Regions from separate parts of the Pseudoalteromonas sp. PPB1 genome, predicted to be linked through region 2. Evidence: predicted binding sites of a transcription regulator. Region 2 holds the regulator's gene; the other holds the start of a gene.

Region 1 (16,723 bases), on a different contig from region 2:
GCAACGCATCATTGACCGTGCTAAATCCTTACCTGAACGCGCTCCTATGCTTATCATTGCAGTTTCTCCTTATATGGAACATCCAAAAGTGCCCAGAATAGAGCAAGTAGAAAGCGCAGCTTGTAGCGTATTTGCTATGCAGCAGGCGGCCTTCGCTCAGGGGCTATCTGGCGTATGGAGAACGGGTTACTTTGCACAAAGTAACTCGGTGAAGCGCCAGCTGGGATTGAATGAACAGGATGAAATCGTTGGTTATCTTTACCTGGGTACACCAACCGTACACTGTACCAAACCTGTCAGGCATCAGCCTGAAGACTTTTTTACTCAGTTATAACTCTTGCAGCCAGCCGCATTCTTCTAACGTTTTTAGGCGTACAGTATCGAAGTCGGTTGGTCTGATGCACAGCTTGATAGGGCCTGTATGGTGCGCATTAGTGGCATTAAATCGTGTGAGTGGGCAGGCCTTTTAAAACGGTTCTAACAGTGCTTATCATTATGGTAGGGCTAATAAAGAAAATGCCGCTTTGCAGCGGCATTGGGCTCAGATAGGAACTGTTAGTCTTTTGCTATTAGCTAACAAGAAAAACAGAGCCTACAAACTTAGAAGTAACCACGGATCCCTAACTTGAAGTTACGTCCTGGTAACGGGGCTTGCTCTTTGATAAATGAGCTATGTACAAAGCCAAGTTCATCAGTGATGTTGTCTACATTCACATAACCTACCAGATCTACACCAGATAAACTGAAGTTGTAGCTAAAGCTTGCATCAAGCAAGGTGTAGCTGTCTGTTTTAGTTTCTGACTGCGCGAGGTTGTCCTGCGTCATGTAGTGAGTAGCACTTAGTTCAGCCATAAAGTCTTGTAGCTCGAAGCGGTAGCTTGTGCCCAGCTTGTTCGATGGAATACGTGGCAGGTATTCGCCTGAGTCCAGCTCAGCTCTCAGGTGGTCACCAAAGACCTTAATGCGGTTACGCGCATCAATTTGATAGTGGGCGTCAAATTCAAACCCATATAGTTCAGCATCGGCGCTTTCAAACTGATATACAGGTAGGGCTCCATCATGGTGATGATCAGCCAGTTCAATGCCGTGTTCACCGGTATACATGTAGCCAGTATTACGCTGATAATAGTAATTTGAGACATCATTGTAGAAGAAGTTTACTGTGTAACCAAAATCGCCAATGAAACGTCTGAAACTGATATCCAGGTTCGTCGATCTTTCCTGTTCAATGTGCTCAGGTTCGAAGTGAACTTCATCACCTTCGATGTGGTAGCCAAGGCCGAGCTCGTAGGTCGAGGTGGCGATGTGCAGGCCATTTGACAGCAACTCGGCAGTCAGAGGTGCACGCTCTGAGCGAGACAGGTTAACGGCAACATTTTGCCCTTCTGCATAGTCATACACGGCTCCAATTGAGGCACTAAAGTTAGTAGTATCCAGTGTATAGTCGATCACCTCAGCCATGTGCTCATCTTCATGACCTTCATGCTCGTGGTCATGCTCGTCGTGACCGTGGTCATCATGATCATGCTCGTCATGGTCATCGTGGCCTGACGTAAAGTTGCTAGACAATGCGAAGTCTTCAACACGTGCACCCAGCTCTAAAGTTACATCACCAAAACGGCGCTCTTCAAGCACGTAGAATGCGTGTGTTTTTGTGTTAGTCGCTGGGGTGAACGCTTCTGCGCCTTCAGCGGCGTAGTCACTGTCAGAGAAGTGATAACCGATAATGCCGTGCCACTCGCCCAACCTGTGCTCGATATTAGTTCTCAGTTCAGTTGTTTCGTTAGTAAACGTTGTTCCAACGGCACCATGTTCAATTTCAGAGTGTTCATAATCGGTAAAACCTGCGCGCACCTGAATAGACTCGATCCAGTTGTTATGCAATGCATAGTTAAACATTGCCTGCCATCTGTCTTGCTTAACACGAGCGAAGACTGCTTCTTCTTCTGTCCCATGTGCATGGTCGTGCTCGTCTTCGCTATGCTCATCATGGTCGTCATGATCATGTTCGTCGTGGTCATGCTCATCATGGTCATGTTCATCACCATGGTCGTGATGTTCATGCGAGTGGGCAGGGATCCCGTAGTCGGTTTCAATGCGACCGTACGACAAGCCAACCGTCAGGTGGTCGCCAACGAAGCTGGTACCAATATTAAATTGCTCGGAGTCGATAAAGGTATTGGCAACACGCTCAGCGTACTCAGTCTCGCCGTGTTCCTCTTCTCCGTGCTCATCGTGACCATGTTCATCATGCTCATCATGACCGTGTTCATCATGCTCATCATGACCGTGTTCATCGTGATCATCATGTCCATGTTCATCGTGGTCATGCTCGTCATGTTCTTCGCCAGGTAAGCCGAAACGTGGTGTTTCGTAATCGCCGCCTTTACGCGTTACGCCATCAAAGTGGAAGTTAAAGCCGTTGTTGCCTGCTTCGAATAAAGCAGCGACTGTATTGGTATTTGAATTGGTGTCATGGCTGAATTCAGCTGCACCCTGAACACCTTCAATCACATCAGTTGGGATACGATTATCAACCACATTAACTACACCACCAATAGCGCCTGAACCATATAGCAATGTAGCAGGGCCACGTAGCACTTCAATTTGCTGTGCAGCGAGAGAGTCGTTGGTATTGGCATGATCAGGGCCGACGCGAGATGCATCACTGCTGTCGAGGCCGTTTTGGGTAATTTTAACGCGTGGACCATCTAAGCCACGAATGATCGGACTTGATGAGACAGGGCCAAAATAACTGGCGTTGATACCTGGTAGTTGCTTGAGTGTTTCACCCAGAGTTGGCTTTGCGCTGTTTTTCAGCTCATCACCACTTAAAACGGCTACAGGAGAGGCCATTTCGATGTTGCTTTTGTGCAGAGCAGAGGCATATACCACTACGCTCTCAACTGAACTTGGAGCCAGCTTAACGGTTACATAAGGTGAGTCCGGAGAAACATCAATGCGCTCATTGATAAAGTTGTCTTTACTGACATGCAGCTGAGCGGCTTGATCGACGTTAATGCTAAATTGGCCGTTAATATCAGTTTTAACGGACTGAGATTTACCGTGCAAATGCACAGTAGCATTTGGCACTGGCTGGTTATTGGTATCCAGCACTTTACCTTTTAATTGTGCGGCAGAGGCCTGCGAGGAAAAAATTGCGCTGGTTATGGCAAAAGTGATCAAAGACTGCTTAAACATAGTACTCATTCTGAATTGTTTATACTTGCAATAATATAACACCGCATTATTGCGGTATCAATGATGTTATACTATCTCTTTAAGTTTGCATTATTTTGACGGCTTAATATAGTTAGTTTGATAGGTTCAGGTACAAATATCATGACTGATCTCTTTGTTTTTAAGGTGCGAATGAATATTGCAGACTTGTTTCATCGCTCACATCATCAGGAAGTGTTCACCGCAGCGCTGCAAAAAGCCGAGACATTGGAGCATTTTGTATTAAAGCTGATAGGGTTTTGCGGTCTGTCTTACTTAGACAATGTGCACTGGCTGGGAGTGAGAGAGAAGCATCAGCCAGACGTGTGGCTAGAGAATGCGCAGGGGCAAGTAGACGTTGCACTTTATGCTGGAGAACATAGCCTGATTGAACTGCACAAGTATCGTAAACAAGCGAATAAGGTGGTTTTTCTGGTGTCTGACGCTGATGCTTGGTATGCAGAACTGGCACCTCATCTGATAGCGGTACGGGATATCCGTATTTTTTCACTATCCGCAGATTTTGTGAGTCAATTGGCCAGTGTTTTATCGCGTAGTCTGCATTGGGACGTGATTATAGATAATGGGGTGATCAGCGTGAGTGACAAAGTGGATTACTATCAAAGTGAGATCATTAAACTACACTAGCTTAATGATCACATCGGTAACTGGCTGACTGCAACAGAGCAAAATTTCTCCGTCACGCACGAATGCCAAAGGTTCCTGATTGTAGGCTATCTTTCCCCGGCAGAGCTTAGCGCGGCACGCTCCACAAAACCCTTCTCTGCACTGATAGGCAACTTCAACCTGATTGGCTTCAAGCGTTGCAAGGAGTGAAGGGGAGTGAGCCGCGTGAAGGAGCGGCTCTTTTTCAGGGTCAAGAAAGATTTTTTTGACTGGCCTGTCTGTCATTACAGGTCAAAGTCACCAAAGTCAGACGCATCGACTTCCGCATCAATCTGACCTACCAGGTATGAGCTGATCTCAGCCTCTTGTGGTGCGACCTGAACATTGTCAGACACTAACCAGGCGTTGATCCAGGGGATAGGATTACTGTTACTTTCAAACTGTGCAGGTAAACCGACAGCAGTCATGCGTACATTGGTAATGTATTCAACATACTGACAAAGAATGTCTTTGTTCAGGCCAATCATAGAGCCATCTTTAAATAGGTATTCTGCCCATTCTTTTTCCTGCTCAGCGGCTTCTACAAACATCTGGATCGCTTGTTCCTGACACTGTGCAGCGACTATCGCCATTTCTGGATCATCTTTGCCATCTTGCATAATGTTAAGGATGTGCTGAGTACCAGACAAGTGTAGTGCTTCGTCACGGGCGATCAGCTTGATGATCTTGGCGTTACCTTCCATGAGCTCACGTTCTGCGAATGCAAATGAACAGGCGAAGCTCACATAAAAGCGGATCGCTTCTAGGATGTTCACCGACATAATGCAGAGATAAAGCATTTTCTTTAGCTCAAACAGGTTAATATGCACTGTTTCGCCGTTGATTTCGTGCTTACCTTCGCCGTACAGATTGTACAAAGAGACCTTTTCGATCAAAGCGTCATAATGTTTAGTAACCGCTTCTGCACGTTCACTGATCTTATCGTTTTCGACGATATCGTCGAAGATCAGTTCAGGTGACTTAGTGACATTGCGAATAATATGCGTGTAAGAGCGGCTGTGGATCGTTTCACTGAAAGCCCAGGTCTCGATCCAGGTTTCCAACTCTGGGATTGAGACGATAGGGAGCAAAGCAACATTGGGAGAACGCCCCTGCACACTGTCTAACAGTGTTTGATATTTTAGGTTGCTTAGAAAAATGTGTTTCTCGTGCTCTGGTAATGCCTGGAAATCCAATCTGTCTTTACTGACGTCTACTTCTTCAGGACGCCAGAAAAAAGACAGTTGTTTTTCGATCAGCTTTTCGAAAATAGGGTACTTTTGCTGATCATAACGGGAGACATTAACAGATTGGCCGAAAAACATCGGCTCCTGCAATTGATTGTTGTGGGTTCTGTTAAACGTAGAATACGACATAGATAATTCTCGACACCAAAAAAGAGCGGGTAAATTACCCGCTAACTATGATTAGATTTTACAAGCGCCGCCTGCACAATCATCGTCTTCAGCCTCAGGCTTCATTTCGTCCTGAGCATCCGATGCACCGTCACGGGTGTTGTGGTAATACAAGGTTTTCACGCCAAGCTTGTATGCGGTAAGTAAATCTTTGAGCAACAGCTTCATAGGCACTTTTCCACCTTCAAACTTAGTTGGGTCATAGTTGGTATTGGCTGAAATAGTTTGGTCAACAAACTTTTGCATAATACCCACCAGGCCTAAATAGCCATCGTTTGAAGGGATATCCCATAATAGCTCGTAGTTGTCCTTCAGTCGCTCGTACTCAGGCACTACTTGCTTAAGGATACCATCTTTACTGGCCTTAACGCTAATGTGACCGCGCGGTGGCTCAATACCATTTGTTGCATTAGAGATCTGCGAAGAGGTCTCAGATGGCATCAATGCAGATAAAGTCGAGTTACGCATACCATATTGCATAACGTCCTGACGTAATCCATCCCAGTCAAGGTGCAGGGGCTCGTTACAGATACCGTCTACATCTTTTTTGTAGGTATCGATAGGCATGATGCCTTTTGCGTAGGTTGTCTCATTAAATTTAGGACAAGCACCACGTTCCTGAGCAAGCTTGTTAGAAGCTTTCATCAGGTAATACTGAATGGCTTCGAATGTTCTGTGCGTCAGACCATTGGCGCTGCCATCTGAGTATTTAACGCCATTTTTTGCCAGATAGTAAGCAAAGTTGATAACACCGATACCCAAAGTACGACGACCCATAGTGGCATTTTTCGCCGCTGGGACAGGGTAATCCTGGAAGTCCAGCAAGTTGTCCAGCGCACGAACAGCCAGCTCAGCAAGCTCTTCAAGTTCATCCAGGCTGCTGATAGCGCCAAGATTAAATGCAGACAGAGTACACAATGCAATCTCGCCTTCTTCGTCATTGACGTGGCTCAGTGGCTTAGTTGGCAGTGCAATTTCCAGACACAGGTTAGACTGACGAATAGGTGCAACTTTTGCGTCAAACGGGCTGTGGGTATTACAGTGGTCAACGTTTTGCAGATAAATACGACCAGTACTCGCGCGTTCCTGAGCAAACATAGAGAATAGCTCTAGTGCTTTAATGCGCTTCTTACGGATTGACTCGTCCTGCTCATACTGTACATACAGACGTTCGAACTTTTCTTGATCTTCGAAGAACGCGTCGTACAAACCAGGCACATCTGATGGGCTGAACAAAGTGATGTAATCGTCTTTGATCAAGCGAGCGTACATCGTTTTATTGAACTGAACACCGTAGTCGAGGTGTCTTACACGGTTTTCCTCAACACCCCGGTTGTTTTTCAGAACCAGCAGGTTCTCCACTTCCAGGTGCCATAAAGGGTAAAATAGTGTCGCAGCACCACCACGAACGCCTCCCTGAGAGCAGCTTTTTACCGCTGTCTGGAAGTGCTTGTAGAATGGGATACAGCCTGTGTGGAATGCTTCGCCATTACGGATAGGGCTACCCAGAGCACGGATCCTACCGGCATTAACACCAATCCCGGCGCGTTGGCTAACGTACTTAACAATCGCTGACGACGTAGCGTTAATAGAATCAAGGCTGTCTGCTGTCTCAATTAATACACACGAGCTGAATTGACGAGTCGGAGTACGTACGCCCGACATAATTGGCGTAGGCAGTGAAATCTTAAATTGTGAAACCGCGTCGTAGAAACGCTTTATGTAATCAAGGCGTGTCTCTTTTGGGTAATCTGAGAACAAGCTTGCTGCAACCAGAATATACAGGAACTGAGCGCTCTCATAGATTTCCCCAGTCACTCGGTTTTGCACCAAGTACTTACCTTCTAGCTGTTTAACGGCGGCGTAACTAAACGACATATCACGATCATGCTCCAGAAAGTCGTTTAACTGCTCGTATTCTTCTCGAGTGTAATCAGTCAACAAACCCGCATCATAGCGCTTATCTTCAACCAGTTTAGTCACATGATCGTACAAATGCGGTGGCTCAAACTGACCATAAGCCTTTTTACGCAAATGGAATACTGCCAGGCGCGCTGCCAGATATTGATAGTCTGGCGTATCTTTGGAAATGAGATCAGCGGCGGCTTTAATGATGGTTTCATGGATGTCTTCGGTGCGAATACCATCATAAAACTGAATGTGAGATTTAAGCTCTACCTGAGAAACAGACACATTGTTCAGGCCTTCAGCTGCCCAGTTTATCACTCGATGAATTTTATCTAAATCAAGCGGCTCTTTACGGCCGTTTCGTTTACTGACAGATAATTGTTGGTTCATAGCTACGCCTGTATTCCCCCGGAATGCGGTAATTGTCATCGCATATTCATAATTGCTTAGCATTTCACCACTATATATGGTGTCCGCTAGAAAGAGGATCACAAGATAGTGGGGTTATCGCTATTTTGCAATAGAGCAACTTTCTATGGATTGTGGATAACATAGGGATAATATTTTTATGTTAGCAAACACTAACCTTCTGCTATCCAACATGGCTGCAAACAAAAAAAAATCAACTCACGACAATCGATTTTTCTCTTTTTTTAAGAAAATTTTGCAAACTGCACGACTGTTTTTTTTCTGTGCAGGTTTGTTCTCAAAATAGTTCACAACACTACATATAGTGGCATTTTTTAATCAATGCCACTAAATATACGAAATGAGTGATTCTGGGTTAGTAAGATTTAGATCTGCAGACCAACTGCGTGCCTCTTCCAGGGAAGGAATGAATCCCCACAAGGCTGCCGCTGACCGCATTCCTGCCGCCTTTGCCGCTTCAATGTCACGTTCAGCATCTCCAACATAGGTACACATGGTTGGATCTACGCCTAATTGTTCTGCGGCGAGTAGCAGTGGCTCAGGGTGTGGTTTGGCGACTTCCAGTGTGTCGCCGCATACCACCACCTCAATACCCTTAAGCTGGCTAATCTGAGCCAGCAGGGGCATGGTCAGAAATGTGGGCTTATTGGTCATAATCGCAATTTTAATTTCTCTGCTTAATAAGGTTTGAAGCAAAGTTTCAATGCCCTCAAAGCAACACGAGTGGACAGCGATGTGTTGTGCGTAATGGTCCAGTAGCTGTTGTTTTAATGCTGCAAAGTCGAATTTACTGAGGTGCTCCCCAAACCCGACTTCCAGCAACGCCTTTACACCATTGGAAATAGCGGGGCTATATACCGAGCGTGATACCTCGGCCATTTCGTGCTGTTTTAAAACGTGATTGAGTGCGGCGCCCAGATCATCACTGGTGTCGAGCAGGGTACCGTCGAGATCAAATATTACAGCCTGTGTCATGCGAGTTTCTCAAAGTGGAGGAGGTAATTGACACTGACGTCATTCGTCAGCGTAAAGGTTTTACCAAATGGGTTATAATTGATACCAGCAGCGCTGCGTACTTTCAATCCTTCGGCTTCGGCCCAGCCTATCAGGGTCGAGGGACGGATAAACTTGTTATGGTCGTGGGTGCCCGGGGGAACCATCTTCAGCACGCGTTCAGCCGCGACAACTGCAAGCAAAAATGCTTTGTGTGTCTTGTTCAATGTTGAGAAAAACACGTCGGCACCTGGTTTTGCTGCTTTTGCAACAGCTGCAATAATAGAAGCCGGATCGGGTACATGCTCAAGCATTTCCATGCAAGTGACAACATCGAATTGTGCGCTATGGTGTGCGGCAAATTCTTCAGCTGATACTTTGCGGTAATCAATTTTAACGCCTGCTTCTAGCGCGTGTAGTTTCGCAACATTCAGTGGCTCCTGACCGAGGTCAATGCCATGCGCTTGAGCGCCCATTTTTGCCATGCTTTCTGTCAGAATACCGCCACCACAGCCAACATCGAGCACTTTTTTCTCAAACAAACCACCACAGCGATCGTTAATAAAGTCTAGCCGTAACGGATTAATGTCATGCAGTGGTTTAAATTCGCCTTCGCGATCCCACCAACGTTCAGCTATCTCTTCAAACTTTGCAATTTCACTTAAATCCACATTTTGATGTTCGGTCATAAAAAACTTCCTCGTTGAACTGAGCGCATTCTATCGGTATTGGATGAAATTTCCGAGTCATTTAGCCACTGCATTAGCCCAGAAACTATGATAGTATCCTCAGTCGAACTAATAATAATTGAACCTTTTGATGTCTATAGTGTGACACAAAAGGAAAAGACTCTGAAGGAAAGTGGTATTAAATGACTGATCTTGCCAATGAAATCCTCCCGGTCAATATCGAAGACGAATTGAAAAATTCCTATCTTGATTACGCGATGAGCGTCATCGTTGGACGTGCCTTACCTGACGTCCGTGATGGCCTGAAGCCTGTGCATCGTCGCGTGCTATTCGCGATGAACGAGTTGCGTAACGACTGGAACAAACCTTATAAAAAATCAGCCCGTGTTGTGGGCGACGTGATCGGTAAATACCACCCACACGGTGATAGCGCAGTTTACGACACCATTGTTCGTATGGCTCAGCCGTTTTCACTACGTTATATGCTGGTGGATGGCCAGGGTAACTTTGGTTCAGTCGACGGAGACTCTGCGGCTGCGATGCGTTATACCGAAGTACGTATGGCAAAAATGTCTCATGAGCTGCTGGCTGATCTGGACAAAGAAACCGTAGATTATGTGCCAAACTATGATGGCACTGAGCAAATTCCTGACGTGTTACCAACAAAAGTACCTAATCTGCTGGTTAATGGTTCTTCGGGTATCGCGGTTGGTATGGCGACAAACATCCCACCTCATAACCTGACTGAAGTGATCAATGGCTGTCTGGCTGTGATCCAAAATCCAGATATTACTATCGATGAGCTAATTGATTATATTCCGGGACCTGATTTCCCGACTGCGGCTATCATTAATGGTAAGAAAGGTATCGAGCAAGCATACAAAACCGGTCGCGGTAAAGTATATATCCGTGCCCGTGCTGAAATCGAAACCGATGAAAAAACCGGTAAAGAAACCATCATCGTTAACGAGATCCCATATCAGGTCAACAAAGCACGCTTGATTGAAAAAATCGCGGAGCTGGTGAAGGACAAAAAGGTTGAAGGGATCAGTGCACTACGTGATGAGTCTGACAAAGACGGTATGCGTATTGTTATTGAGATCAAGCGTGGTGAAGTAGGCGAAGTGGTACTGAACAACCTGTATGCTCAGACTCAGCTACAAACTGTGTTTGGTATCAACATGGTTGCGCTGGACAACAATCAGCCGAAGTGTTTCAACCTCAAAGAAATGCTTGAGGCCTTTATTGTCCACCGTCGTGAAGTTGTAACTCGCCGTACTGTATACGACTTGCGCAAAGCTCGCGATCGCGCACACACGCTGGAAGGTCTGGCAATTGCGCTAGCCAATATTGACCCAATCATTGAGCTTATCCGTAAGTCACCGACTCCAGCAGAAGCGAAGGCTGCATTGACGTCTCGTCCGTGGGAGTTGGGTTCAGTGCGCCCAATGCTTGAGCGTGCTGGTGAAGAAAATGTCGCGCGTCCAGACTGGCTTGATGCTGAGCTGGGGATCCGTGATGGCCAGTACTACCTGTCTGAACAACAGGCTCAGGCTATTCTTGATTTACGCTTACACAAGCTAACAGGCCTGGAGCACGAAAAGATCCTTGGCGAATATCAAGAGTTACTGGATCTCATCGCAGAATTACTCTTGATTTTGTCTTCACCTGATCGTCTGATGGAAGTGATCCGCGACGAATTGGCTGAGATCAAAGAAAACTATGGTGACGAGCGTCGTACAGAGATTTCTGCAGCTGCACATGACATTAGCCTGGAAGATCTGATAAACGAAGAAGACGTGGTTGTCACCTTGTCTCACGAAGGTTATGTAAAGTATCAACCTCTGTCTGATTACGAAGCACAGCGCCGTGGTGGTAAAGGTAAAGCCGCAACTAAGATGAAAGATGAAGACTTCATTGAACGTCTGCTGGTTGCAAATACCCACGATACAATTTTGTGTTTCTCAACCTCAGGACGTTTGTACTGGTTGAAAGTGTACCAGTTGCCACTGGCATCTCGTGCCGCGCGTGGTAAGCCGATAGTTAACTTATTGCCGCTTGAAGCTGATGAACGTATCACCACTATATTGCCGGTCAAACAGTACGAAGATGATAAGTTTGTCCTGATGGCTACCGCCAATGGTGTTGTCAAGAAGACACCGTTAACCGCATACAGTCGTCAACGTGCAAGCGGTATTATTGCCATTAATCTGAATGACGGTGACAACCTGATTGGTGCTGACATCACAGATGGTAATAACGACATCATGTTGTTCACTGATCATGGTAAAGTTGTACGCTTTAATGAAAAGCTGCGCGACTCAGAGACCGGTGAAGTGAAGATTGACCCTGAAACGGGTGAAGAAATGCTGGCGCTGCGTCCTATGGGTCGTACAGCAACCGGTGTACGTGGTATAAAGATGCCGGATGACGTCAAAGTGGTGTCATTGATTGTACCTAAGAACGATGGCGCTATTCTGACTGTAACTGAAAATGGTTATGGTAAGCGCACACCGCTTGAAGAGTACCCGGCTAAGAGTCGTGCAACGCAAGGGGTTGTTTCGATTAAGGTCACAGATCGTAATGGCCGAGTTGTTGGTGCAGTACAGGTGCAAGATAACGACGAGATCATGCTGATTTCGAACCGTGGTACCCTGGTTCGTACTCGCGTTAATGAGGTCTCAACGGTAGGCCGTAACACCCAGGGTGTTATCCTGATCAGAACGGTTGACGACGAGCAGGTAGTTGGTTTACAACGTATCGAAGAGATCGAAATCGACGACGCCCTGGAAGGGGAAGCAGAGCTTGTTGAAACGCCTGATACTGATGAACAGGCGCCAGAGTAATCTGGTTCAATTTAAAAAAGCGGCTTAGGCCGCTTTTTTATTCTCCGAGGTATATTCAGGGCACGCAACATCACACAGTGTGTGCCCGTTAAAAATAAATAGTACACTGCCTGGTGCAGTATAAAAACTGGAATGAGGAAACTATGAGCGTTTATAACTTTTGTGCAGGACCGGCGATGTTGCCACCTGCTGTTATGAAAAAAGCCCAACAAGAATTTATTAACTGGCAAAATTTAGGGGTCTCTGTGATGGAGATCAGTCACCGTTCTGCGCCGTTTTTAGAACTGGCGCGAGAATGTGAGGCGAGCTTGCGTCGTCTGATGAATATTTCGGATGAGTTTGAAGTTCTGTTTATGCATGGGGGAGGTCGAGGCCATTTTGCCGCGGTTCCGCTAAACCTGCATCAGGACGACGCGCCTGGCGTATACATCGAGAACGGAATTTGGTCCTGCGGTGCAACGAAAGAAGGCCAAAAGTTTACTCAGGTAGAGTCAATTGACATTCGCCGGGATCAAGATGGTACCTTTGATGTCTTGCCTGTTTCACAGTGGAACCTACCTGAAAATGCCGCATTTATTCATTACTGTCCTAATGAAACAATTGATGGTATTGAGTTGTTTGAAGTGCCTAAGCATCCAACCGCGCCGATCGTTGCAGACATGTCATCAAACATTTTGTCGCGCGAAATGAACGTTGACGATTTTGATTTAATTTATGCCGGGGCGCAGAAAAATATTGGTCCGTCAGGCTTGAGCATTGCGATTGTGCGTAAGACATTGCTTGAGCGTGAGGGCCTGCCAAGACCCGCCATCCTAGACTACGCAATCGAAGCAAAACAGCAGAGTATGTACAACACGCCACCTACTTTTGCCTGGTACCTGGCTGCTGAAGTATTCAAATATCTTGAATCAATTGGTGGCGTCAAAGCCATGGAAGTGCATAACAAAGAAAAAGCCGCGCTTTTATATGATTACATTGATGGTTCGTCATTCTATCTGAACAAGGTGGCTAAACATTGTCGTTCTTTGATGAATGTACCGTTTTGGTTGCATGATGAATCTTTAAACGAGCAGTTTTTGGCACAAGCCGAGGACAATGGTTTGATTGCTTTGGAAGGTCACCGCTTCGTAGGGGGCATGCGTGCCAGTATATACAACGCTATGCCAATTGAAGGCATTAAAGCATTGATTGCGTTTATGGAGAAATTTGCCAAGGAGAACAGCTAATGGAACAGCTTAGACTAAGCGCCATAGACAAAGTAAATGGCAGTGTCACGCTGCCAGGCTCGAAAAGCTTGTCAAACCGTGTGTTACTGCTGGCCGCGTTGTGCGATGGTGTTACACAAGTGAATAATTTGCTCGACAGTGACGATATACGCCACATGCTCCTTGCGCTTTCTGAGATGGGCGTCAATGTTGAGTTGAACGAAGACAAAACGTCAGCTCGTGTTTATGGCCAAGGCGGGCGCTTCAAAACACCATCTGAAGCGTTATTTTTGGGCAATGCTGGCACTGCTTTCAGACCACTCACAGCTGTATTAGCGGCAAGTCAGGGGCAATTTACATTGATTGGTGAACCTAGAATGGAAGAGCGACCCATTGGTCACCTGGTCGATGCGTTACATGCACTGGGCGCCGATATCAAATATCTAAAAAATAAGGATTACCCACCGTTACAGATTAATGGCGATGCAATTGAGGGCGGCGAAGTAGAAATTGACGGTAGCATATCAAGTCAGTTTTTAACCGCATTACTGATGGCTGCGCCTTTGTTTGTTAAGGACAGCACAATTCGAATTAAAGGGGAGTTGGTTTCAAAGCCCTATATTGACATTACACTCGGTGTTATGGCGCAGTTTGGCGTTACTGTTAGTCATGATAACTACCAGGTGTTTCATGTTAAAGGGCAGCAAGGTTATGTTTCTCCGGGCAGTATCATGGTAGAAGGTGATGCATCATCGGCGTCTTACTTTATTGCAGCAGCAGCCATCGCTGGCGGTGAAATTGAAATTAATGGTGTTGGACGCAAGAGTGTTCAGGGCGACATAGGGTTTGCTTCTGTGATGGAGCAGGTAGGCGCTGATATTGACTGGCATGATGAAAAACTCGTTGTTCGCAAGGGTGAATTAAACGGGGTGGATATTGATGCTAATGCGATCCCGGATGCCGCAATGACACTGGCAACTGTAGCTTTGTTTGCTAAGGGAAAAACGGCCATCCGTAATATTTACAACTGGCGTGTCAAAGAAACCGATCGCTTGTATGCCATGGCAACAGAACTTAAAAAAATCGGTGCAGAGGTGACAGAGGGGCATGATTTCATTGAAATCACACCACCTGAGACTTTTAACCTGGCAGAAATTGATACTTATAACGATCACCGTATTGCGATGTGTTTTTCTATGGTGGCCGTGGGTGGTGTCGATGTGATCATTAATGATCCTGGCTGTACCGCTAAAACCTTCCCGACTTACTTTGAGGTTCTCTCTTCAGTCAGTCAATAACGGCTGTCGGTTCTTGTGGGGTAACCTACAAAGCTTGTAGTCGGCCAATGGCAGGCAGCGTCCGTTTAGTCTAGCTGCCTGCGCTTTTGGTTCTTGCCTGCTTCTTTGCGTAAATTTTTAATCAAACAAAAAGTTACATGTCAATAAGGATCTATTCAGTAAACTTGCGTATAATACCGCAGTTAATTTTTGGTGTGCATTTCGGGAGGTTTAAATGCAGGCTGTCATGCCAGTAATCACCGTAGACGGCCCAAGCGGCTCGGGCAAAGGAACGGTTTGTCGTTTATTAGCTGAGAAGCTTGATTGGGACGTGTTGGATAGTGGTGCAATTTACCGCGTTTTGTCTTTAGCTGCTATTCATCATCATATTGCACTCGATAACGAAGAGGCTTTAGTACCTCTCGCCGCGAATTTGGACGTTCAGTTTCCGATAGACGGTGTGACGAAAAAAATTAAAGTGATCCTTGAAGGTGAGGACGTCACTCACACGATCCGCAATGAAGAGGTCGGTGCAGCAGCGTCTAAAATCGCTGCATTACCTCGGGTTCGTGAAGCTTTGTTGCGTCGTCAGAGGGCTTTTCGTAGTGAAAGAGGTCTGATCGCGGACGGCAGAGATATGGGAACGGTTGTTTTCCCTCAAGCTGAACTAAAAATTTATTTAACAGCCAGCGCGCAAGAACGTGCAAGACGTCGTTATCTGGAGTTGAAGGATAAAGGGCTGGATGTTACACTAGATGGTCTTTTAATCGAGATTGAAGCTCGTGATGATCGAGATATGAACCGTAAGGTCGCGCCTTTGGTGCCGGCACACGATGCTATCGTACTCGATACAACGGAATTAGATGCGGAACAGGTGTTTACGAAAGTCACTACGTTAGTGCAGGACACCATTGCTGCCGGCAAGTTACCTGCATCAAGCTAGATTTTTTACTGCGTTGGCAGGAGGCCGACGTTATATTAACCACCCCATGCAGCATGGTTGCTAATTGGAATGTTTATTTATGAGACGTATTTAGTATGTCAGAAAATTTTGCGCAGTTATTTGAAGAAAGCCTAAAGGGTTTTGAAGCAGAGCAAGGCTCTATCGTTAAAGGTACTGTTATTTCAATCGAGAACAACATTGTTCTTGTTGATGCTGGCCTTAAGTCTGAAAGTGCAATCCCTGCAGAGCAATTCAAAAATGCTGCTGGTGAACTAGAAGTTGCAGTTGGCGACGAAGTAGATGTTGCACTTGACGCAATCGAAGATGGTTTCGGTGAAACTATCCTTTCTCGTGAGAAAGCGAAGCGTCATGAAGCTTGGATCCGCCTTGAGAAAGCTTGTGAAGAACAAGAAACTGTTGTTGGTATCATCAATGGTAAAGTTAAAGGTGGTTTCACTGTTGAAGTTGATTCAATCCGTGCATTCCTACCTGGTTCACTTGTTGACGTTCGTCCAGTACGTGACACAACACACCTTGAAGGTAAAGAGCTTGAGTTCAAAGTAATCAAGCTTGACCAGAAGCGTAACAACGTAGTTGTTTCTCGTCGTGCTGTTATCGAGTCTGAAAACTCACAAGAGCGTGAAGAGCTGCTGGCTAACCTTGTTGAAGGTCAAGAAGTTAAAGGTATCGTTAAGAATCTTACAGATTACGGTGCGTTCGTAGATCTGGGCGGTGTTGACGGTCTACTTCACATCACTGACATGGCTTGGAAGCGCGTTAAGCACCCAAGTGAAATCGTAAATGTTGGTGACGAGATCGCTGTTAAAGTTCTTAAGTTCGACAAAGAGAAGACTCGTGTTTCTCTAGGTCTTAAGCAACTTGGTGAAGATCCTTGGGCAGCTATCGCTGGTCGTTACCCAGAAGGCGCTAAGCTAACTGGTCGTGTTACTAACCTAACTGACTACGGTTGTTTCGTTGAAATCGAAGAAGGCGTAGAAGGTCTGGTACACGTGTCTGAAATGGACTGGACTAACAAGAATATCCACCCTTCAAAAGTTGTTTCACTAGGTGACACTGTTGAAGTTATGGTTCTTGAAATCGACGAAGAGCGTCGTCGTATTTCTCTTGGTCTT
Region 2 (16,723 bases):
GCTTAATACACTTAAAGTTAGCCAATAAAGTGCTAAAAATAAATATTAATCTCAATCTGATATCGCAAGGAATTTGTTCCTTGGGCACTTACTGGATGGAGATTATTGTGTTATAAGTTTAACCACAACAATAACCTTTATCCCAAAACAGAACAATAAAGATTATTTGACAATTCACTCTATGAGCTACTCTGTATTAGTCTGTGACGATTCAGTCGTTGCCCGCAAACAAGTCATCCGTTGTCTTAACGGGATCATTGACGCTGATATATGCCAAGCCAATAACGGACACGAAGCGCTGGAGGTGCTGGCTGAACGACATATTGATTTATTGTGTCTCGATCTGACTATGCCCGTTTTGGATGGTATCGGGGTGCTCGAAGCGATCAAGCGCCAGGTGATTGAAACTTATGTCGTGGTTATTTCAGCCGACATTCAGGACGAAATGAAGACACGAGTTGCTAAACTGGGGGCGCTTGAGTTTCTGGAAAAACCGGTGAAGCCAGAATCCCTGCAGGCAACGCTCAGTAAGTTCGGGATCCGATAATAATCGGGTTAATGGTAAACGACCACTTCTTCCACCCACCTCAGTTTATATTGCTTTGTTCATCAGTTAATTCATTAATTTGACATAAACTTTGCGCGCTGCTGTACACAACTTGAGTTTTTTGCATAGTTTTTTGCAGTGCGAATTAAATTTTTGTGCTTGACAGTTTATTGATTGTTCAGGCAGTCTAAAGTCTATGAACAAGATTATTAACACCACGACCATTATTACCACCACCATCCTAACGGGATAGTGGCATAGGTCGGTGCGTATTCGAAAAGGCCTGTGCTCACTGCGAGCACAGGCCTTTTTTGTTTTTGGAATGAGGAAAATAAACATGCAAGTATTGAAGTTTGGAGGATCATCGCTGGCCGATTACGACTGCCTGCAACGAGTTCGTGAGCTTATCTTGACACAGGGTAACCACGAAGCCTTAGTGGTGTTGTCTGCACCAGGGGGCGTCACAGATAAACTGGTTGAGTTATGCGACCTGGCGCGTCAGGGGCAAAGTTTTAGTGATCAATGGCAAGCGCTCACAGCGCGTTTGAATGGGCTTAAAGTACAGGTTGAAGCTGAATTTGGTGACGTGACACATTGGCCCGATTTTACCGTGCTGGCAGACAAACTGGCGGGCGTAAAACTCCTTAAGCAATGCCCGGATGCGGTGCAAGCTTATGTGATCAGTTTTGGTGAGCGTGTGAGTGTGGCGCTGATGGTGGCGATGCTAAGTAAGCACAAAGCCCATTACCTTGATGCCACTGCCTGTATCGCGACAAATGACGCTTATCTGGATGCTGAAGCTTTGCTGGACGACAGCCGTGAGCGCTTTACGGCGCAATTACAGGCTCAACCGGCACAGTTTTACATCATGCCTGGCTTTACAGGCAGTAATAGTGCCGGTGAATTGACGACCCTCGGTCGTAATGGATCGGATTATTCTGCTGCCATTGCAGCGGCGTGCATTCAGGCCAATGTCTGTCAGATCTGGACCGATGTTGATGGTGTATACAGTGCTGATCCCCGACTGATTAAAAAGGCCACCAAAGTGAATCGCTTATCCTATAAAGAGGCGATGGAGCTGTCGTATTTTGGTGCCAAAGTCTTGCATCCTAAAACCATTTTGCTTGTGCCAAAGCAGGTGTGCCATGTGAAATAAAAAATACCCATGCGCCTGAGTTACCTGGATCTGTGATTGCGGCACAAGGTGGGGGAGACGAGCCAGTTAAAGCGCTATCCAGCCTTGACAAGCTGGCGATGCTAACGGTTTCCGGACCTGGTATGAAAGGCAAGGTTGGCATGGCGGCCAGAGTCTTCTCGGCGCTGGCCAAGGACAATGTATCGATTGTTCTGATCACCCAGTCATCTTGTGAGTTCAGTATTAGCTTCTGTGTTCATGAACAGGATTTGTCACTGGCATTGCAGGCACTGCAAACTGCTTTCGAACTGGAGATGCAAGCTCACCTGATCGAGCCAATCCAGGTACGTCGTTCGCTGGCGATCGTCACCCTGGTGGGTGATAACATGAAATCACACAAAGGCTTAGCCGCTAAGTTTTTTGTCTCTTTGGCGCAGGCACAGGTTAATATTGTGGCGATTGCTCAGGATTCTACCGAAAGTGCCATTTCTGCCGTGATCCAGGGCGAGCTGTGTCAGGATGCAGTCAAGGTTTGCCATGAAAACTTTTTCACCCATATTCCTTCAATTGACGTGTTCTTGCTTGGCTGTGGCTTAGTGGGGGCTGAGTTGATCGCGCAGTTACAACGCCAGCAAAGCTGGCTGGCGGAGCGTAACATCAAGCTCAACCTCTATGGGGTAGCGAATTCAAAACGCTGTTATCTGAATGAACAAGGGGTGCCTTTTGAGCACTGGCAGCAGGTGCTGGCCGATGCGCAGCAGGGCTTTGAGCTGTCAGAACTTGAGTCGTTTGTGCGCCGGAATCACCTAATCAATCCGGTGATTGTCGATTGCAGCTCGTCTCAACATCTGGCTGATCAGTATCATGACTTCCTCGCTGCCGGCTTCCATGTTGTTGCCGCCAATAAAAAAGCCAATACCAGTGACTATGACTATTACCAGGCGCTAAAACAGGTTGCGCAACAAAAGGGCCGACGCTTTTTATATGAAACCAATGTGGGTGCTGGGCTGCCTGTGCTCGATAACCTCCAGTTGTTATTTGGTGCAGGTGATGAGCTGTTGTCCTTCAGTGGCATTTTATCGGGTTCGTTGTCTTATATCTTTGGCGAGCTGGAAGATGGCCTGAGTCTGTCCGAAGCGACTGCGAAAGCAAAACAAAGCGGATTTACAGAGCCGGATCCGCGTGATGATCTGTCAGGCACGGATGTGGCACGCAAGCTACTTATTATTGCCCGTGAGTCCGGGTTGGCACTGGAGCTGGCTGATATCGAAGTTGAGCCAGTTGTGCCAGCTGACTTTGCTGCGGGTAGCTCAGTGGATGAATTTATGGCGCAGCTGCATCAGCAAGATGGGGCATTTGCAGATCGCATTCAAAGCGCGGCGAGCGAAGGCAAAGTACTGCGCTATGTGGGGAGTATTCAAGGTGGCCGCTGTCGGGTGGGTATTGAGGCGGTAGAGCGTTCACATGCGTTGTCGGATATCCGAGATGGTGAAAATGCGCTTGCCATATTAAGCCAGTATTATCAGCCCAAACCATTTGTGATCCGTGGTTATGGTGCCGGAGCGGAAGTAACCGCGGCCGGGGTATTTGCTGATATCTTGAAAACTCTGACGCGCTAGGAGTGGTTATGAAACGATTTTATGCACCCGCATCCATCGGCAATTTTTGTGTCGGTTTTGATTCACTGGGCGCTGCGATAGCCCCGCTTGATGGCACTTTGCTGGGTGATGTAGTGAGTGCTGAGGCAGCTGAACAGGACAGCTTTGAATGTATTGGTCCTTATGCGGATAAATTACCGTCGGGAGCTGAGGAAAATCTGGCTTATCAATGTCTGGTCCATTTCAGGGAGCATGTCGCTGCGACCATGCCCGGGGTGAAATTGACGCTGGAAAAACGTCTGCCAATTGGCTCGGGGCTTGGGTCCAGTGCCTGTTCAGTGGTCGCGACGTTTGCAGCGCTGGATGCCTTTGCACAGACTCAGTTGTCTCAGACGCAGATGATTGAACTGATGGCTGACTTTGAAGGAAAAGTCAGTGGCGCACGCCACTATGACAATATCACGCCTTGCTATTTAGGCGGGTTGCAGCTGACAGCCGAGTTAATACCGGACAGGGCACTGAGCTTACCGAGTGATGACAACTGGCGACTGGTTGTAGCTTACCCTGGCTTTGCACTAAATACGGCGGCGGCCAGAGCGGTATTGCCGCAACAGCTGGCAACACACGATGCAGTCGAATTTGCGCAGCGATTAAGTGCCTTTACATTGCTTATGTCGCAGCATCAGTTTGATAAAGCTGTGACTTTGATGCGTGATGAGATTGCCGAGCCATCCAGAGCACCTTTGATCAAAGGGTTTGCAGAAGCCAAACAAAGCTTGCCTGAATTAGGTGCTCTGATGGTCAGTATTTCTGGCGCCGGGCCAACCTTGTTGGCATTGTGCGACAACGATCAGGATGCACAGCGATGCCAGCTATGGCTACAACAACACTATTTAAATGAACATGGCTTCAGCCACATATGCCGATTAGACCTACAGGGCACAAGAGAAATAAAGGAAGGAGAGTAGAATGAAACTGGTGAACTTAAAAGATGATACTCAGACAGTATCCTTTATTGAAGCGGTTAAAACAGGTCTTGGCCGTAATCAGGGGGTGTTTTTCCCAACTGAGCTTGTGCCACTGACTGACGTTGACGCTTTGCTGGCGCAACCGTTTGCACAGCGCAGTGCCGCGATTCTGAAACATCTAATCGGAGATGAGCTGCCGCTCGACTCACTACAGAGCATGTGTGAGCAGGCATTTGATTTTCCTGCCCAATTAGTACAAGTTGAAGAAAATAAATATTGCCTGGAGCTCTTTCATGGGCCAACGCTTGCCTTTAAAGACTTCGGTGGCCGATTTATGGCGCAATGTATTGGTGCGTTTAGTCAGGGTGAGCGGGTGACCATATTGACCGCAACCAGTGGCGACACCGGCGCTGCGGTCGCACATGCATTTTATCAAATGCCAGGCGTTGATGTGGTGATCTTGTATCCGCAGGGTAAAATTTCGCTGGCGCAACAAAAGCTGTTTACCACACTGGGAGAAAATATTCACTGTTACGCCGTCGAGGGCAGCTTTGATGACTGTCAGGCACTGGTAAAACAGGCTTTCCTGGATGAGGAGGTTAAGCAAACACTGGGACTGAATTCAGCCAACTCAATCAACATCAGTCGCCTTCTGGCCCAGGTGTGTTACTACTTCGAGGCCTTTGCCCAGCTAACCGTCGCGGAGCGTGAGCAGGTTCATGTCTCCGTACCGAGCGGTAATTTCGGCAATGTGTGTGCGGCTATGATAGCTGCGGCGCTGGGGCTGCCAGTTAAACGCCTCAGTGCAACCACCAATCAGAACGACACTGTGCCCCGTTATCTGGATTCTGGGCAGTGGCAACCTAATGCGACTTTGGAGTCTATTTCTAACGCAATGGATGTGAGCAAACCTAATAACTGGCCTCGCGTGGAATCTATGTTGGATAGTGGGTACTTTCCTAAGTATGAGTTTTATTCACGTTCAGTATCGGAAGAGCGAACGCAGGAAGTCATGCGTCAGGTTGCAAAAGGAGGTTATGTGACAGAACCGCATACCGCCATTGCCTATGAAGGGCTCCTATTGGATGGGCAGCCTGAGGAAACCGGTATTTTTCTGGCGACGGCGCATCCTGCTAAGTTCAGAGAAACTGTGGAAGCTGTGCTGGAACAGGCAATTGAGATGCCTGAGGCACTGGCAAGTGCGCTGGAAAAGCCATGTCTGGCTGAGCCTTTGTCAGCGGATTATGATGCACTTAAACAGGCTGTGTTAACGCGTTTAGTGGGTTAAAAGGCGGTTTATTGCTTTGCTGGTGGCGTAGTGAGTCGCCAGTAAAGCGTATTTAGTAGATTTCAATTTGAAATATAAATGCACTTTCCCATAAAAAATATAAATGTTTAAATAAAAAAATATCATCCCCCAAACACTGTGAAATAAATTCAATCCTTGATTAAATAGGCTCACACCGATTTCATAGGCAAATGGCCGCAATTTGCGTACAATCAAGCCTTCAAAAACCAATCTTACGTGTACCTAGGAGACACCATGTTAGAACGTAACATGAATATTGCAGATTTTGACCCAGAACTATTTCAAGCGATCCAGTCGGAAACCACCCGCCAGGAAGAGCACATTGAGCTTATCGCTTCTGAAAACTACTGTAGCCCGCGCGTACTAGAGGCTCAGGGGTCGCAGTTAACTAACAAATATGCTGAAGGTTATCCGGGTAAGCGTTACTACGGTGGCTGCGAGCACGTCGACGTGGTTGAGCAGCTGGCGATTGACCGTGCTTGTGAATTGTTTGGCTGTGATTACGCAAACGTTCAGCCTCACGCGGGTTCTCAGGCTAACGCTGCGGTATTCCAGGCGCTGCTTCAGCCGCATGACACTGTGTTGGGTATGAGCCTGGCGCATGGTGGTCACCTGACGCATGGTTCACACGTGAACTTTTCTGGTAAAACCTACAATGCAATTCAGTATGGTCTGAATGAAGAAACGGGTGAAATTGACTACGCACAGGTTGAAGCGCTGGCATTAGAGCACAAGCCAAAAATGATCATCGGCGGTTTCTCTGCTTACTCAGGGATTGTTGACTGGGCTAAATTCCGTGAGATTGCTGATAAAGTCGGTGCTTACCTGTTGGTTGATATGGCACACGTTGCAGGTCTGGTTGCTGCGGGTATCTACCCAAGCCCAATCCCACACGCACACGTTGTGACAACAACTACACACAAAACATTGGCTGGTCCTCGCGGCGGTTTGATCTTGTCTGCATGTGGTGATGCGGATATCTACAAAAAACTGAACAGTGCGGTTTTCCCCGGTGGTCAGGGTGGTCCTTTGTGTCACGTAATCGCTGCTAAAGCGGTTGCATTCAAAGAAGCGTTGCAAGACGAGTTCAAAGCCTACCAGACACAAGTGGTTAAAAATGCACAAGCGATGGTCGCAGTACTTCAGGAGCGTGGTTATAAAGTGGTCTCTGGTAAGACAGACAACCACCTGTTCCTGCTTGATCTGATCGACAAAGACATCACAGGTAAAGATGCTGACGCTGCGCTGGGTCGTGCCAACATCACCGTGAACAAGAACTCTGTACCAAACGATCCGCGTTCTCCGTTTGTGACTTCTGGTCTGCGTATTGGTTCACCAGCTATTACACGCCGTGGCTTTAAAGAAGCTGAAGCGGGCGAGCTGGCAGGCTGGATCTGTGATGTGCTTGATAACATCGAAGATGATGCGGTACAGGCACAAGTAAAAGAAAAGGTTAAAGCAATCTGCGCTAAGCTACCTGTTTACGCGTAAAGCTGAGATACCACCTAAATAGATAAGAAAAGGCTGCCTTAAGTGCGGCCTTTTTTATGTGCATCGAATGCTACTATCTTGATATACTGGCGGCAATTGGCTCAAAGTGTGATCTGAAATCAATGAAGCAGTTTGGGTTTTTATCTGTTTTTCATAGTGAGCTTTTATGCACTGTCCATTTTGTACGGCAAAAGAAACCAAAGTGATTGATTCACGATTAGTTGGCTCGGGCCATCAGGTCCGCAGGCGACGCGAGTGTATTTTGTGTCATGAGCGCTTTACCACCTTTGAAGGTGCAGAGCTGGTTATGCCCAGGGTCATCAAGCAAGATGGCTCCAGAGAGCCATTTAACGAAGACAAGTTACAAAATGGTTTGCATCGCGCGCTGGAGAAGCGCCCGGTGAGTACCGAGCAGATTGAAGAAGTGGTTCACCAGATCAAGTCTCAGTTACGAGCGACTGGCGAGCGGGAGGTGCCCAGCCAGCTGGTTGGTGAGTGTATTATGGAAGCATTGAAAAAACTCGACAAAGTCGCTTACGTGCGGTTTGCGTCGGTGTATCGTTGCTTTGAAGATGTGAAAGAGTTTGGCGAAGAAATTGCCCGACTGGGGGATGAATGAGTTTTACACAGGCCGATCATACCTATATGGCACGCGCCATTGAATTGGCTCAACAAGGTCGTTTTACCACCACACCCAACCCGAATGTAGGCTGCGTGATCGTTAATAATGGTGAGATTGTCGGTGAAGGGTTTCATTTGCGAGCCGGAGAGCCACATGCAGAAGTACACGCCCTGCGTGAAGCGAAAGCGCGAGCTCGGGGTGCAACAGCCTATGTGACACTTGAGCCCTGCAGCCATTACGGCCGCACTCCTCCGTGTGCAAAAGGTCTGATCGAAGCCGGAGTGAGCAAAGTCATTGCAGCCATGGTTGATCCTAACCCTGAAGTGGCTGGGCGGGGATTGGCGATGCTTAATGAGGCCGGGATAGAAACAGCCTCTGGGCTGCTGGAGCAACAGGCTCGAGCACTGAATAAGGGGTTTTTAAAGCGCATGGAACACGGCTTGCCTTTTGTTGTCTGTAAGTTAGCAGCAAGCCTGGACGGTAAAACGGCACTGGGTAATGGTGAAAGCAAATGGATCACCGGGGAAGCGGCACGACGAGATGTGCAGCTTGGCCGGGCACAAAGTTGTGCGATCTTAACTGGCGCTGACACCGTGCTGGTCGACGATGCCCGGCTTAATGTGCGCGCACAGGAGCTGGCAGACATTGAGCGCCCTGTTGAACAATGGCGGCAACCGGTTCGGGTGATTATTGACTCGCAAAATCGTCTGCATCCTGAGTTAGCTTTGTTTAAAACCCCGTCTCCTGTCGTTATTTTGCGTTCAGACCTTGATAATCAACACAACTGGCCACATTTCGTAGAGCAAATTAAAATTAATAGCCATGCTGGTAAAATTGACTTGCATGCAGCGCTGAGCATGTTAGCTGAGCGTAATATCAATCAAGTCTGGCTGGAAGCCGGTGCAACACTGGCGGGTGCCATGCATCAACAAAGTTTGATTGATGAATATCTGATTTATCTGGCACCTAAGATCATCGGCACCCATGGTAAAGACTTGTTCAACAGTGCGCCGTTGGCGTCGATGAGTGAGATCACCGAACTACATATTGCAGAGGTCGTGTCGATAGGGACGGACATTCGCGTTACGGCACACAAACAACAAGGTAAGTAAGACATTATGTTTACAGGCATCATTGAAGCAACGGGCACATTGACAGAGCTAACGCTTAAACAGGGTGATCTCAGCGTGCGAGTTACCAGCACAACACTGGATATGAATGATGTGCAACTTGGCGACAGCATTGCCACCAATGGAGTGTGCCTGACCGTTGTTGAGAAGTTTGCTGACGGTTTTCGTGCCGACGTTTCAAATGAAACGCTGAAGTTAACCCGTTTCGGTGAATATCGGGTTGGACAAAAAGTGAATTTGGAAAAAGCCCTGCAACCGATCTCACGTCTTGGTGGTCATTTGGTATCTGGTCACGTCGACGGCATTGCTGAGGTGGTCGCCGTGCAGCCTAATGCACGCGCCACAGATTACTGGCTCAAAGCGCCAGCACAATTAATGAAATACATCCCCTATAAAGGCTCCGTGGCCATTGATGGCATAAGCCTGACTGTAAATGACCTGGATGGTGATAAATTCAAGTTGACGATAGTGCCACATACCGCACAGGAAACCACCATTGTCGACTTTAAGGTGGGAACCTTACTCAACCTGGAAGTGGATCAGATAGCACGTTATCTGGAAAGGTTGATCCAGGGTGAACCGGTTGCCACGCAGCAATCAACTCTCACATCTAGCTTGCTCGCCAAAGCTGGGTTTATTAAATAACTTGCCAATTACGACTTACTAACGGAAAGATTATGAGCTTAAACAGCGCACAAGAAATCATCGACGACATCAAAGCCGGTAAGATGGTCATTCTGATGGATGACGAAGACCGGGAAAATGAAGGCGATCTGATCATTGCGGCAGAGCATATTACGCCAGAAGCAATTAACTTTATGGCGACTTATGGCCGTGGCCTGATCTGTCTGACAATGACGCAGGAACGTTGCCAGCAGCTTGATTTACCGCTGATGGTTAAAAATAACGGCGCTCAGTTTTCAACCAACTTCACCATGTCGATAGAAGCTGCAAAAGGGGTGACAACCGGTATTTCAGCGGCCGATCGTGCCCGTACTGTGCAAGCGGCAGTAGCCAAAGGTGCGGTGCCTGAAGACATTGTGCAGCCAGGTCATATCTTTCCAATTATGGCACAGCCCGGTGGCGTTCTGACTCGCGCCGGTCACACTGAAGCGGGGTGCGATTTAGCCCGCTTAGCCGGTCTTGAAGCGTCTTCTGTGATTGTTGAGATCCTCAACCCGGATGGCACCATGGCGAGACGCCCTGAGCTGGAAGTCTTTGCGAAAGAGCATGACATTAAAATTGGCACCATTGCCGATTTAATCGAATATCGTAATCTTAATGAGACCACGATTGAAAAAGTCGCGCAGTGTAAATTACCGACTGAATTCGGTGAGTTTGACCTGGTTACTTACAAAGACACCATAGATAACCAGTTGCACTATGCATTACTCAAGGGCGAAGTCAGTGCGGATGAGGCAACATTAGTTCGGGTTCATTTACAGAGTACATTCAATGATACATTGCTTTCCGATCGCAGTGCCGATCGCAGCTGGACCTTGCATGGGGCAATGAAATACATCGCCGACAATGAAGGTGTGTTGGTTATTCTGGGCAAACAAGAGAAAACCGAAGATCTGGAACAGCTGGTCAAGGCATTTGCAGCAGAAGATGCCGGAGAGAAGCCGAACTATCGCAAATTCCAGGGCACTTCCAGAACCGTCGGTGTAGGTTCACAAATCCTCGCTGATCTGGGGATCAGCAAAATGCGCCTGATGAGCTTACCGAAAAAATATCACGCCCTGTCAGGTTTCCACTTAGAAGTCGTCGATTACGTCGAACCTCAATAATTTACGAATAACAGCACGAGCGCCTGTTGGGGATTTCTCTGTAGGCGTTTCGTCTTTTTCTATGCTATTATGCGCCTCAATTTGGCAATTGCTTATACTAGATTAGGAATCATCTAATGAAAATCATCGAAGGTAATAAATACGCACCAGGCAAGAAATTTGCCATTGTCATCTCTCGTTTTAACGACTTTATCGGCAGCAGCTTGTTAGAAGGCGCGGTTGATGAGTTAAAGCGCACAGGTGGCGTAAAGGATGAAGACATCACAGTTGTGTATGTACCGGGTGCGGTAGAATTACCTTTAGCGGCAAAACGTGTTGCAATGAAGAAAGAACACGATGCCATCATTGCATTAGGTGTCATCATCCGTGGTGGTACGCCTCATTTCGACTTGGTTGCAAATGAGTCTAACAAAGGCCTGGCGAGCGTGTCTCTGGACTACGATATCCCGGTTGCCTTTGGTGTGTTAACCACCGAAAGTATTGAGCAGGCCATCGAACGTGCGGGAACCAAAATGGGCAATAAGGGTGGCGAAGCCGCACTTGGTGCACTAGAAATGGTGAACGTGCTAGAGCAAATTTAAGAGGAATCTCAGTGAAACCAGCAGCTAGACGTAAGGCGCGTGTCCTTGCCCTTCAGGCAGTATATTCTTGGCAGCTAAGTGGCAACCCCATTGCTGATATCGAGCAGCAGATGCTGATCGAAAATGACGTTTCAAAGGTTGATGTAGAGTACTTCAAGGATCTGGCTCGTGGTGTTGCAGTGAACTGCAAGCAGCTAGATGAATTGATGACGCCGCATTTATCTCGTCCATTTGATGACCTGGATATGGTTGAAAAAGCCGTATTACGCGTCAGCATTTACGAGTTAAAGTTCCGCGAAGACGTCCCTTACAAAGTCGCCATTAACGAAGGGATTGAGCTGGCGAAAATGTTTGGTGCCGAAGACAGTCACAAATTTGTCAACGGCGTACTGGACAAAGCGGTTAAGATAATCCGCAAGTAATCTAGACCGTGAGGAGAGCCGGCATAGGCCGGCTTTTTTATTGTATGAAGGAATTTGAATTAATCAATCATTACTTCAAGGGGCGTGGTATTGCGCGTCGTGATGTAAAGGTTGGCATTGGTGATGATTGTGCCATAGTGACGGTTCCTGAAAAGCACCAACTTGCCATTACGACAGACACCCTGGTTGCCGGTGTTCATTTTTTCGAAGACATTCCACCCAGAGCCCTTGGCCATCGTGCATTGGCCGTTAACCTCAGTGATTTGGCTGCCATGGGCGCTGAGCCAACCTGGATCTCCATTGGACTGACCTTACCCGAGGTTGATATGGACTGGCTGGAAGCGTTTACCGAAGGGATGCATGAAATTGCTGAATACTATAATGTTCAGCTGATTGGCGGTGATACGACACAGGGTCCGCTGACCATCACCATTTGTGCCAAGGGGATTATTCCTAATGATAAAGCACTGACACGCTCTGGTGCTAAAGTGGGTGACTGGATCTACGTGACCGGCGAGCTGGGTGATGCAGCGCTGGCTATCGAAGCACGTAAGCGGCAGCTGGTACTTGAGGATAAGCAAGTAAAGCGGCTTGAAGAAAAGTTGCATTTCCCGACTCCCAGAGTGGCGGCAGGGCAGGTTTTACGTGGCATGGCAACAGCCTGTATTGATATTTCAGATGGCTTACTGGCTGACTTACAGCACATCCTGAACAAGTCCGCAGTCGGGGCCATCATTAATATCGAAGATGTGCCTGTTTCACCAATTATGCAACAATTGCAACCTGAATCTTTGCGTCATGAGCTAAGTCTGGCTTATGGCGATGACTATGAGTTGTTATTTACCGTCAACGACAGCAATAAAGGGGCTGTCGAAGCACGACTGCGCCAGTATGGCGTTGAGCCTGTGTGTATCGGTCAGGTCACGGCTTCAGCGGGTAAGCTTGAGTTGTTCAATGCGGGCGAAAAGTGCCCCTTGCCGCGCAGTGGTTATCAACATTTTTAATGAGGAGCAGGTTTGAATAAGCCGTTATCATTCAACCTCAAACGCCCGCACCACTTTTTAGCTTTGGGGTTCGGTTTAGGACTGGCGCCCAAAGCGCCGGGTACTTTTGGTACCCTGGCAGCATTGCCATTTATTTTGCTGACAATGGGACAGCCCTTGTGGTTACAAGTGGCCCTGGCGGTCGTCATTAGCCTGGCTGGTTTTTGGATTTGTGGTAAAACCGCTCGGGATGTCGGGGTACATGACCATCCAGCCATTGTATGGGATGAAGTTGCCGGGTTTTATATTACCATGGTGGGTGCTGCAATCAGCTGGCAGTCTCTGTTGGTTGGCTTCTTGCTGTTTCGCTTTTTTGATATCGCAAAGCCTGGTCCCATCAGATTATTAGATAGAAAACTCCATGGTGGTCTTGGGATCATGGCGGATGACCTGCTTGCCGGGATATTTTCATTGATTTGTCTGCAAGCTTTGTTTAAAACAGGGGTCCTGGGCGGCTAATTTTTTACGGGTACGAAGAGGGAGCCTATGCGATTTATACTTCTACTGTTGCTGTGTATATTTACCACCGGCGTGAATGCGGCAATTAATGATTATGTTGTTAAACAGTGGAGTATGCAAAACGGGCTGCCGTCGCAAAGTATAAAAAGTGTTGTACAGGATCAGCAGGGTTATATCTGGCTAGGGACACAGTTCGGCTTAAGTCGCTTTGATGGCTTGCAGTTTAGCAATTATACGACCCAAAACAGCACGTTTCTCGACAGCAATGCGGTCAATAAGATTTTCGTAGACCGATTTGGCATGTTGTGGATAGGTACCCGCCGGGGTGTGACCCGTTTAAATCCACAGACGCTGGTCGCAGAGCGTTTTGACGTTCAGGGTGAAGTCAGAGATATTCTCGAAGACCACAATGGCAATATCTGGGTCGCGGCAAATGGCTTATATTACGTGTCGGCCAAACGCCTTACTCTGGCCGAAAATAACCTCGATAGTAAAAAACTCTCCCTGACGCATATCAGCCAAATCGTTGGCTCTGTAACCAAAATGACCTCTTCGCCGCAAGGGATTTGGCTGATCAATGAGCGCCATTTACTGCGGATCAGCGAATCGCAATCTATGGGTTCCAATGATATGCGACTGGAACTGTCGAGCAAAGTTTCATTACCCCGACAGTTAGCGCAGACCAATATCCATGACCTTGCCTGGATAGACGGTAAGCTTTTCCTGGCTTCTCAGTTGGGAGCATACTTTCTTGATTTCGATGAAGTGTTGCGGCGCTACGATGAGATTGGCAATAACGCGACTTATAAATTTTTAAGTGATCAGCAAGGCGGCATGTGGGTCTCCACATACGGGCGGCTGTTGTACAAGGAAAGTGGTGGTCAGTGGCAATATGTTGAGTTGGCACAGCTGGATCAAGGGATCTGGTTTACAGATATCTTTATCGACAACGACTCAAATGTGTGGATGGCCAGTATCAATGAAGGCTTGTGGTTGGCGCATGCTGGCAGAGTAGAGCGTTTCGCTGTTGGGACGCAGCGCGAGCAGGCCGTTTCTGCTATTACGCAAGACCTGCAGGGAAATGTTTGGGTTGCAACCCGTGAAGGTGTCGGTCGGTTGGATGGCAACGATAACTTTGAGCCGGTGATCAGTGCAGAGCAGCTCAAAGGGGTTGAGATCCATGATATGGAGTTTATTGGCGAACGTTTGTTTCTTGGCACCGGTCGTGGTGTGGTTATTTATGAAGATGATAAATTACTGGCTATCCCTAATCGAGAATTTCGTCAGACTCAGGTCTTTACACTGACCCCCTCCAATCAAGGTGGATTATGGCTAGGCACCGGGCGTGGTCTATATCGGCTCGATTACAGTGGACTGACACCTTTCACTTATAATGCCTTTCTTGGCAGCCAGTTTATTACCTATGTCGTCGACTTCCCTCGCTTTGGTTTTATTGGCACCGACAAAGGGGCTTATAAATATAATGAACGTGGCATCGAGAAGATAGGCGGACAGACGTCCCTTGAGTCTGCTTATGTCACCAGCATTTTACACATAGAAGGCAGCGCCACTCTGGTGGGGACCTTTTATGATGGCCTTTATTATAGAAGCCAGGATGGAGACTGGCATCAGCTGGATGCTTCTCACGGACTACCTTATGGCCCGATTCTGTCATTGCATTTCGATAAATCCCAGGAGCTCGTTTGGGTGAGTACCATGAAAGGGGTGTATCGGATGCCGGTGGCGCAGTTTAGTGAAGCTGTGCAGAACCTGCAGGTTGAACAGGTGATCAACCCCTTTGACAGGCAACTGGATGGGGTGCCGAGCCAATGTTGTACCGGGCTGGGGCATGATGCTGTGGTTGAGCAGGATGATTATCTCCTCTATCCCAGCCTGCAAGGCATAGTGCGGATCCCGAAAAAGGTGCAATTGTTTAGTGCTGCTGAATTGGCACCCAAATTTGAGAGTATCTCTACGGCATACCGAAACCTGACACCAGACAGACTTGAGGGCCCGGTTGAACTCGACACCAGCGAGCGTGATTTGACGATTCGCTACACGGCTATCGATTTTTATGCACCGCAAAGTATCGAGTTTCGCTATAAACTGGAAGGACATGATGCCCAGTGGCGTGATGCACAGTCACGTCGCGAAGCCATATATACGAATTTACCGCCAGGCGATTTCACCTTCTTATTACAGGTAAAGCGCCGTGGTCAGGACTGGCAACAGGCACATAATCTGTCGCTGAATTTGCAATTGCCTCAGCGGTTTGATGAAACGGTGTTTTTCCGTTTGATTATCACCTGTGGTTTCATGTTTTTGTTCTATCTGGTGTTCTGGGTGTTCCGTACTCAGGAGCGACGTAAACAGGCTGCACTGGAAGCGCTGGTTGCTGAGCGTACGACCGAACTGAGAAAAGCCAACGACAAATTGAATCAGGTGAATACGCAACTGAAACTGGTGAGCCACTCAGATGAGCTGACAGGGCTTCGCAGTCGTCGCTTCTTATTTGATCAGCTTCCTAAGGACATTGAGCACTATCAGCGCAATGCACAGTCATTGCGTCAGCAGGATAAGAGCCTGGTGCTGATGATCTTAAATATAGATAGTTTCAGTAAAATCAACGATGCCTATGGTCCAATTGGCGGAGATAGCTGTTTGCAGCAGCTTGCAACCTTGCTCAATACCCGTACGCAGGGCTCAGATTATGTGGCGCGTTGGAGCGGTGATGAGTTTCTGCTGCTTTTGCGAGATTTTAAATGTTCTGAGGTTGAGCGATATGTCAGTGAGTTATGTAAAGCAATTGCCCAATTTGACTTTAAGCTACCCAATGGTAAGTCACTAAATCTGAGTGTCTCTGTGGGTTGGTCTTTCTATCCACTGCCCTTGCTGGGAGGACAGGTGATCGGCTGGGAGGCCTCGGTTAACCTGGCTGATATCGCATTACATGAAGTAAAACAGCGCGGTGGAGATGGCGCTGCGACCATTACTTTTGATGAACAACTGGATGCTTTTGAGTTTGAGCAAAGTCAAAATGTGGAATCTCAACTCCAGTTGCTGCAGTCGAATGGTCTGGCTGAAGTAAAAGTGTGGATGCGTTAGCCTGGGTTGCTATGCTGTCTTTGTGCCTAAGAGTGGAAAATGTTCTGGCGCTGTGTCTAATATTGAGTAATTATCAACAGGCATTATAAATTTAATCACTTTTAATTTGAAATGAGATAAATATAATATACTCTCTATATATCGAGCTTAATTAACTTAGAAAATTCTAAATTCAACAATCTATGAGAGTAATCCAATGCGTGAAATAAGATCTTTTATAAAGACTGCAAGTTACAGTGATTTGAATAAAGCGCTGGAGCTGATCCAAGCTGCTATTGATGAGCAAGCAAAACAGGAAGAAGCCAAAAAAGAAGTTTTGGCACTGATTAAAGAAAAAGGATTGTCTTTAGAAGATTTTGCTTCGGAAAGTGCGACAGATAAGCGTAGCAAGGTTCGTCCAAAATACCGAATTGAAAAAGACGGTGAAGTATTTGAATGGACTGGTCGCGGTAAAACACCAAAGGCGTTTGTTGGCGTTAATTTAGAAGATCACAAAATCTAATTGTGAGCGTCTAAGGCCAGT

Evidence for each region. The regulator NrdR, encoded in region 2, represses ribonucleotide reductase genes. The targets are predictions, from matches to a motif close to AAACACNANATNTNGTGTTT.
Region 1: a site for NrdR is predicted at 7,664-7,683, ahead of nrdA (class 1a ribonucleoside-diphosphate reductase subunit alpha). Genes of this name have one in related genera too.

Annotation. Positions count from the first base shown of each region.
Region 1 is NZ_JACEQV010000006.1:20,960-37,682, forward strand. It holds gene IY568_RS07635 (NAD(P)H nitroreductase) at 1-334, shown strand, start outside; gene IY568_RS07640 (TonB-dependent receptor) at 601-3,201, opposite strand; gene IY568_RS07645 (YaeQ family protein) at 3,343-3,867, shown strand; gene yfaE (class I ribonucleotide reductase maintenance protein YfaE) at 3,859-4,131, opposite strand; gene nrdB (class Ia ribonucleoside-diphosphate reductase subunit beta) at 4,131-5,261, opposite strand; gene nrdA (class 1a ribonucleoside-diphosphate reductase subunit alpha) at 5,313-7,598, opposite strand; gene IY568_RS07665 (HAD family hydrolase) at 7,965-8,612, opposite strand; gene ubiG (bifunctional 2-polyprenyl-6-hydroxyphenol methylase/3-demethylubiquinol 3-O-methyltransferase UbiG) at 8,609-9,319, opposite strand; gene gyrA (DNA topoisomerase (ATP-hydrolyzing) subunit A) at 9,502-12,165, shown strand; gene serC (3-phosphoserine/phosphohydroxythreonine transaminase) at 12,309-13,391, shown strand; gene aroA (3-phosphoshikimate 1-carboxyvinyltransferase) at 13,391-14,668, shown strand; gene cmk ((d)CMP kinase) at 14,883-15,590, shown strand; gene rpsA (30S ribosomal protein S1) at 15,686-16,723, shown strand, end outside.
Region 2 is NZ_JACEQV010000022.1:56,116-72,838, forward strand. It holds gene IY568_RS18955 (response regulator) at 182-547, shown strand; partial or broken gene thrA (bifunctional aspartate kinase/homoserine dehydrogenase I) at 885-3,301, shown strand; gene thrB (homoserine kinase) at 3,310-4,248, shown strand; gene thrC (threonine synthase) at 4,250-5,536, shown strand; gene glyA (serine hydroxymethyltransferase) at 5,792-7,048, shown strand; gene nrdR (transcriptional regulator NrdR) at 7,215-7,667, shown strand; gene ribD (bifunctional diaminohydroxyphosphoribosylaminopyrimidine deaminase/5-amino-6-(5-phosphoribosylamino)uracil reductase RibD) at 7,664-8,782, shown strand; gene IY568_RS18990 (riboflavin synthase) at 8,789-9,445, shown strand; gene ribBA (bifunctional 3,4-dihydroxy-2-butanone-4-phosphate synthase/GTP cyclohydrolase II) at 9,478-10,590, shown strand; gene ribE (6,7-dimethyl-8-ribityllumazine synthase) at 10,707-11,171, shown strand; gene nusB (transcription antitermination factor NusB) at 11,183-11,593, shown strand; gene thiL (thiamine-phosphate kinase) at 11,638-12,597, shown strand; gene IY568_RS19015 (phosphatidylglycerophosphatase A) at 12,610-13,095, shown strand; gene IY568_RS19020 (ligand-binding sensor domain-containing diguanylate cyclase) at 13,123-16,200, shown strand; gene IY568_RS19025 (H-NS family nucleoid-associated regulatory protein) at 16,397-16,702, shown strand.